2 regions of the Dactylosporangium darangshiense genome follow, and region 2 is predicted to be linked to the other one. Evidence: riboswitches for the same ligand, from Rfam matches in the RefSeq annotation. Region 2 holds a riboswitch; the other holds the start of a gene.
What was found. A riboswitch is a leader RNA that binds a small molecule or an ion and turns the genes downstream of it on or off. The one in region 2 is predicted to bind thiamine pyrophosphate.
Positions count from the first base shown of each region.

Region 1: linked by a shared signal. The riboswitch ahead of ABD901_RS52305 (ECF transporter S component) and the one ahead of thiS (sulfur carrier protein ThiS) in region 2 are both predicted to bind thiamine pyrophosphate.

Region 1 covers NZ_BAABAT010000062.1:16,178-19,571, forward strand. The annotation lists gene ABD901_RS52300 (ABC transporter ATP-binding protein) at 1-874, opposite strand, end outside; gene ABD901_RS52305 (ECF transporter S component) at 871-1,443, opposite strand; TPP riboswitch at 1,528-1,643, opposite strand; gene ABD901_RS52310 (alpha/beta fold hydrolase) at 1,696-2,523, shown strand; gene ABD901_RS52315 (acyl-CoA dehydrogenase family protein) at 2,587-3,394, shown strand, end outside.
Region 2 covers NZ_BAABAT010000017.1:71,605-74,998, forward strand. The annotation lists gene thiE (thiamine phosphate synthase) at 1-448, shown strand, start outside; gene thiO (glycine oxidase ThiO) at 445-1,485, shown strand; TPP riboswitch at 1,511-1,621, shown strand; gene thiS (sulfur carrier protein ThiS) at 1,620-1,823, shown strand; gene ABD901_RS28500 (thiazole synthase) at 1,816-2,580, shown strand; gene ABD901_RS28505 (thiamine phosphate synthase) at 2,574-3,092, shown strand; gene thiD (bifunctional hydroxymethylpyrimidine kinase/phosphomethylpyrimidine kinase) at 3,089-3,394, shown strand, end outside.

The DNA.
Region 1 (3,394 bases), on a different contig from region 2:
ACGCCACGACCCGGCCGGCGGCGGGCTTCGTGAGGCCGCCGAGCAGCAGCGCGAGCGTGGTCTTGCCGGCGCCGTTGGGCCCCTGCACGGCCAGGGCCTCGCCCTGGCGTACCACCTCGTCGAGCTCGGTGAACGGCAGCCGCAGCGCCTCCGCGGTGAGCAGCGCGTCGCCCGGCGGCCCGGGCGCGCGGCGCGCGGGCAGCGCCGCGCCCGGCGCCCACACCGCGCCGGAGTCCTCGCCGATCACGATCGTGCGGTCGACCAGCGGCATCGCCTCCTCGACCCGGTGCTCGACGAGCACCATCGTCGCGTCGAGGTCCTGCAGCGCCTTGGCGATGGCCGTGCGCACCAGCTGCGCCCCGTCCGGGTCCAGGTTGGCGGTCGGCTCGTCGAGCAGCAGCAGGCGGGGCCGCAGCGCGATGGCGCCGGCGATGGCGAGGCGCTGCTGCTCGCCGCCGGACAGCGCCGCGGTGTCGCGGTCGCGGCCGTAGGGGAAGCCGACGGCGGCCAGCGCCGCGTCGACCGCGGGCCAGATCTGCTCGCGCGGCACGGCCCGGTTCTCCAGGCCGAACGCGACGTCGTCGCCGCTGCGGCGCATCACCAGCTGGGTCTGCGGGTCCTGGAAGACGATGCCGGTCTCGTGGCGGGCCTGCGTCGCGGGCCTGCCGTCGACGAGGACCTCGCCCTCCTGCTCGCCGGAGTCCTCGGCGAGCAGGCCGGCGAGCGCGGCGAGCAGGGTCGACTTGCCCGCGCCGGAGGCGCCGAGCAGCAGGACCCGCTCGCCGTGCTCGATGCGCAGGTCCAGGTGGCGCACCGCCCAGGCTTTACGCCCGGCGTGGCGCCACCCGAACCCGCGGAGTTCGACCGTGCTCAGACCGCGACCCGCTCCCGGCCGGAGGGGAAGCGGTCCAGCACGCCGGTCCTGGACAGCGCGCGCTGCAGCGCCCAGCTGCCGGCGCCGGCGACCACGGCGCCGCTGAGGACGACGAGCGCCACGTAGGTCCACTTCTGGCCGACCGTGAACGTGCTGCTGTAGTACACGGTCAGGTCCAGCAGCGACGCGCCCAGCCCGGCCAGGCCGCCCGCGACGACGGCGTTGCCGACGCGGTACCCGCGGTAGCCGGTCGCGGCGAAGCCGAACTCGCCGCCGATGCCCTGCACCAGGCCGGACACGACGACGCCCAGCCCCCACGCGGAGCCGAACAGCGCGGACACGGTCGCGGCGACGATCTCGGTGTAGAGGCCGGCGCCGGGCTTGCGGATGACCATCGGGCCGAGCACGCCCGGGATCAGCCACACGCCGTAGATGACGGCCCGCCACGGCAGCGCGAAGCTGCCCTCCAGGGCGGTCCAGAGGTTGTTCCAGGCGTAGAACACCGCCGCGAACGCCACGGCGATGACGGACGCCACGACGATGTCGACGGTGCGCCAACGGGTCTGCATGGTTGGTGAACCTCCTAGTTCGGGGGGAACCAGAAGGAGACGCGCCGCCACGACCGCCTGATTGTTGGACGGACATGGCGGTCTGGCGTGAGGTGACCGAGCTCCCTGCGCTGGCATTACCCAGATCAGGTTCGAGGGTCTGCGACGCCCGCATGGCGGCCGCCGCACTCTCAGCGCTGTGCGCTCCCCTGTCGGATGTGAAGTTGTTTCCCGAAGGTAACAGTGAACCTTCTTGACTCGTAGTCTCTGGTCATGAAAATCACGGCGCGCGATCTGACGTTCGACGTGGTCGCCGGCGGGCCGGACGGCGGGGCGCCGGTCCTGCTGCTGCACGGCTTCCCCCAGCACAGCGGCGAGTGGGCGGCGGTCACCCCGGCGCTGCACGCCGCCGGCCTGCGCACCTACGCCCTCGACCAGCGCGGCACGTCGCCGGGCGCCCGGCCGCAGGGCGCCGAGGCCTACCGCATCGCCGAGTGCGCCCTGGACGCCGTGGCCGTTCTCGACGCCCTGGATCTTGCGTCGGTACACCTGGTGGGCCACGACTGGGGGGCCATCTGCGCCTGGCATGTGGCGCTTCGCCATCCGGCGCGGGTCCGCACGCTCACGGCGGTCTCGGTGCCGCACCCGCACGCCTCGGCGTACGCCTACGCCAACGACCCCGACCAGCGCGCCCGCTCCGCCTACATCAAGCTCTTCCGCCAGCCCGGCAAGGCCGAGGAGGTGCTGCTGGAGGGCGACGCGCGGCGGCTGCGGGCGATCTTCGACGGCGCCGGGCTCGATGCGGCCGGCGTGGACGCCTACGTGCGGCCGCTGCTCGAGCCGGGCGCGCTGACGGCGGCGCTGAACTGGTACCGGGCGATGAGCTCACTCGACCTGGTGGGCCTGGGGCAGGCGACGGTCCCGACGACGTACGTGTGGAGCGACGGCGACCTGGCCATCGGCGCCACGGCCGCCCGGGCCTGCGCGGAGTACGTGAGCGCGGACTACCGGTTCGTCCCCCTTGCGGGGGTCAGTCACTGGATCCCCGATCAGGCGCCATCTGAGGTCGCCGCCGCCGTGGTTGCCCGCTGCCTGGCTTGAGGCATGGTGCCGGCTACCCGCGGGTAATAACCTGGTGTTAGGCCCGTCTACCTGGGGGTGGCCATGGTTTCCACGGAGGTGCGCGCGGAACGGGAGGCGCGCAAGGTCATCGAGGAGAGTCGCGAAACCGAGTGGAGGAAGCCCAGCTTCGGCAAGGAGCTCTTCCTCGGCCGGCTCCGCCTCGATCTCATCGACCCACTGCCGGAGCTCGACCCGGTAGCCGAGGCCCGCGGCGCCGAGTTCCGCGCGAAGCTGGCCGCGTTCATGTCCGCCGAGGTCGACGGGCAGCAGATCGAGCGCGACGCGCGCATCCCGGACGAGGTGCTCACCTCCCTCGGTGAGCTGGGCGCCTTCGGGATGAAGATCGACGAGAAGTACGGCGGGCTCGGCCTGACCAACCTGGACTACTGCCGCGCGCTGATGCTCGTCGGCTCGGTCAACCCGTCCATCGGCGCGCTGCTGTCGGCGCACCAGTCCATCGGCGTGCCGCAGCCGCTCAAGCTGGTCGGCACCGACGAGCAGAAGCAGCGCTTCCTGCCCCGCCTGGCCGGCGGCGAGGTGTCGGCGTTCCTGCTCACCGAGCCGGAGGTCGGCTCCTACCCGGCCAACATGCGCACGTCCGCGGTACCGACGCCGGAGGGTGACTACCTGCTCAACGGGGTCAAGCTGTGGGCCACCAACGGCACCCTGGCCACACTGTTCGTGGTCATGGCGCTGGTGCCCAAGAGCGAGGGCCACCGCGGCGGCATCACCGCGTTCGTGGTCGAGGGCGACGCGCCCGGCGTCACGATCGAGCGGCGCAACGCCTTCATGGGCCTGCGCGGCCTGGAGAACAGCGTCACCCGCTTCCACGACGTGCGGGTGCCGGCGG
Region 2 (3,394 bases):
GCTGGCGATGTGCCGCGAGCTGGGCCGCACCTGCCTGGTCAACGACCGGCTGCACATCGCGCTCGCCGCCGGTGCCGACGGCGGGCACGTCGGCGCCGACGACCTGCCCGTGGCCGCGGCCCGGCGCATCCTCGGGCCGGACGCGATCCTCGGCGCGACCGCGCGCGACCCGCAGACCGCGCGGCGCGCGGTCGCCGACGGGGCCTCCTACCTGGGCGTTGGGCCGGCGTTCGCGACCACGACGAAGTCCGGGCTGCCGGACGCGATCGGGCCGGCCGGGATCCGGGCCGTTGCGCAAGCAGTGTCGGTACCCGTGGTGGCGATCGGCGGCGTCACCGCGGACCGGGCGGGCGAGCTCTACGCGGCCGGCGCGCACGCGGTGGCCGTGGTCGGCGCGGTCAGCGGCGCGGCCGACCCCTTCGCGGCGGCGGCGGAGTTCGTGCGATGAGCGTCGGGATCATCGGCGGCGGCGTCATCGGGCTGTCGATCGCGTTCGAGCTGCTGGAGCGCGGCGTCGAGGACATCACCGTCTACGACCCGGACCCGAGCGCCGGCGCCGGGCAGGTCGCGGCCGGCATGCTCGCGCCGACCGCCGAGTCCAACTACGGCGAGGAGGCGCTGCAGGCGCTCATGCTCGAGTCGATGGGGCGCTGGGCGTCCTTCGCCGGGCGGGTCGAGGCGCGCACCGGGCACGACCTGGCGTACCGCGCCGAAGGGACGCTCCTCGTCGCGCTCACCGGCGACGACCAGGCCGAGATCGACCGGCTGGTGGGGTACTACCGCCGCGCCGGAACGCCGATCGAGCCGCTCACCGGCCGGCAGCTGCGCGAGCGCGAGCCGCTGCTCTCACCGCGGGTCCGCGGCGGCGCGTTCGCGCCCGGCGACCACCAGGTCGACCCGCGCCGGCTGCTGGGCGCCCTGCGGAGCCTGCCGCTGCGGTTCGCGCCGCACAAGATCGACGAGCTGTCCACGCTGCGGGAGGATGTGATCATCATCGCCACCGGCGCCGGCTCGGCGTCGCTGACCGGCCTGCCCGTCCGGCCGGTGAAGGGCCAGCTGCTGCGGCTGCGCGGGCCCGAACCGCTGCTCACGCACGTGATCCGCGGTGTTGCGAGCGGCCGTCACGTGTACCTCGTCCCGCGCGCCGACGGCGAACTGGTCATCGGCGCCACCGAGGAGGAGCGCGGCGCGGACACGACGGTGACCGCCGGCGGCGTGCTCGACCTGCTCCGCCCGGCGGCCGACCTGGTGCCCGGCGTCGCCGAGCTCGCGCTGGCCGAGACCCTGGCCGGCCTGCGGCCCGGCACGCCGGACAACGCCCCGGTCCTGGGCCGGCTGGACGGGGACCGCGTCCTCGTGGCGACCGGCCACCACCGCAACGGCGTGCTGCTGGCCCCGGTCACCGGCGAGGTCATCGCCGACCTGGTCACCAGGGGAACGACCAGCGTGGACGTTACCCCCTTCGGGGCGGGTCGCTTTACCTGAGCCCGGCCGCGGCGTTATGGTCGAGGCGTACCCCACGGGAGTCCGGTGTGACCGGGCTGAGAGGGGGGCTGTGAGCCCCCGACCGTCGAACCTGATCCGGATCATGCCGGCGCAGGGAGGCAGGAGTGAGCCGTATGCACCTCGTAGTCAATGCCGTCGCATCGACCGTCGACGACGACACCACCGTCGCCGACGTGGTGCGCACGCTCGCCGGGGATGACCCGCGCGGGATCGCCGTCGCGCTGAACGGGGACGTGGTGCCCAGGGCGCGCTGGGCGGACACCCGCCCCGCCGACGGCGATCACGTCGAGGTGCTCACGGCGGTGCAGGGTGGATGAAGGCCTCTTCATCGCGGGCAAGGAGCTTTCTTCGCGGCTCATCCTCGGCACCGGGGGCGCGACCAGCCACGCCGCACTGGAGGCGGCGATCCGGGCCAGCGAGACCGCGCTCGTCACCGTGGCGCTGCGCCGGCTCGACCCGGCCGCGCCGTCGCTGCTCGGCGTCATCGAGCGCTGCGGCGTGCGCGTCCTGCCCAACACCGCCGGGTGCTACACGGCGACCGAGGCGGTGAAGCTCGCCCACCTGGCGCGCGAGGCATTCGGCACCGAGTGGGTGAAGCTCGAGGTGATCGGCGACGAGGACACCCTCCTGCCCGACGGGGTCGAGCTGGTCGCCGCCGCCGCGCAGCTGGTCGAGGACGGTTTCGTCGTCCTGCCGTACACCAGCGACGACCCGATCCTCGCCCAGCGCCTCGCCGACGCCGGGTGCGCCGCCGTGATGCCCCTCGGCGCGCCCATCGGCTCCGGCCTGGGCATCCGCAACCCGCACAACATCGCGCTGATCCGGCAGAAGGTCACCGTCCCGGTCATCCTCGACGCCGGCATCGGCACCGCCTCCGACGCGGCCCTGGCCATGGAGCTGGGCTGCGACGGCGTGCTGCTCGCCTCCGCGGTGACCCGGGCGGAGGACCCGGCGCGCATGGCCGAGGCGATGCGCCTCGCGGTGCGGGCCGGGCGGCTGGCCTACGGCGCCGGGCGCATCCCGCGCCGGCTGCACGCGACCGCATCCAGCCCGACCGGAGGTATGCCGTGGTAGAGCCCGGCCTCATCGTCTTCACCGACCGCCGGCAGGCCGAGCGGCCGCTGGAGGAGGTGATCGCGATGGCGATCGACGGCGGCGCCCGCGCGGTCGTCCTGCGCGAGCACGACCTCCCGCCGCGGCGGCGGCTCAAGCTCGCCTCGGCGCTGCGCACCGCCCTCGACGGCGTCGGCGGGCGGCTGCTGCTCGAGGAGGACCCGGCGCTGCGCAAGTGCCACTGCCAGGAGGACCTGGTCGCGGCCGGCGAGGACGGCGGCGTCGACTTCGCCACCCTCTCGCCGATCTACCCGACGCGCAGCAAGCCCGGCTACGGCCCGCCGCTGGGCCTGGCGGCGCTGGGCCGCATGGCGCAGGTCGCGCCGGTCCCGGTGTACGCGCTGGGCGGGGTCGACACCGCGGTCCGCGTCCGCGACTGCCTCGACGAGGGCGCGGCCGGCGTGGCCGTGATGGGTGCGGTCATGCGGGCCGAGGACCCGGCCCGGTTCGTGAAGGAGCTGCTGACCGCATGAGCGGCCCGAACCCTCCCGTCGCGATGACCATCGCGGGCTCGGACTCGGGCGGCGGCGCCGGCATCCAGGCCGACCTCAAGACGTTCGCCTCGCACGGGGTGTTCGGCACCAGCGTGATCACGGCGCTGACCGCGCAGAACACCGTGGGCGTGCGCGGCATCTCGGCCGTCGCGCCGGACTTCGTCGCCGCGCAGCTCGACGCCGTCCTCGACGACCTGCCCGTCGCCGCCGTGAAGACCGGCATGCTCGCCACGCCGGAGACCGTCGCGCTCGTCGCGCGCTACGCGCCGAGGCTGCCGGCC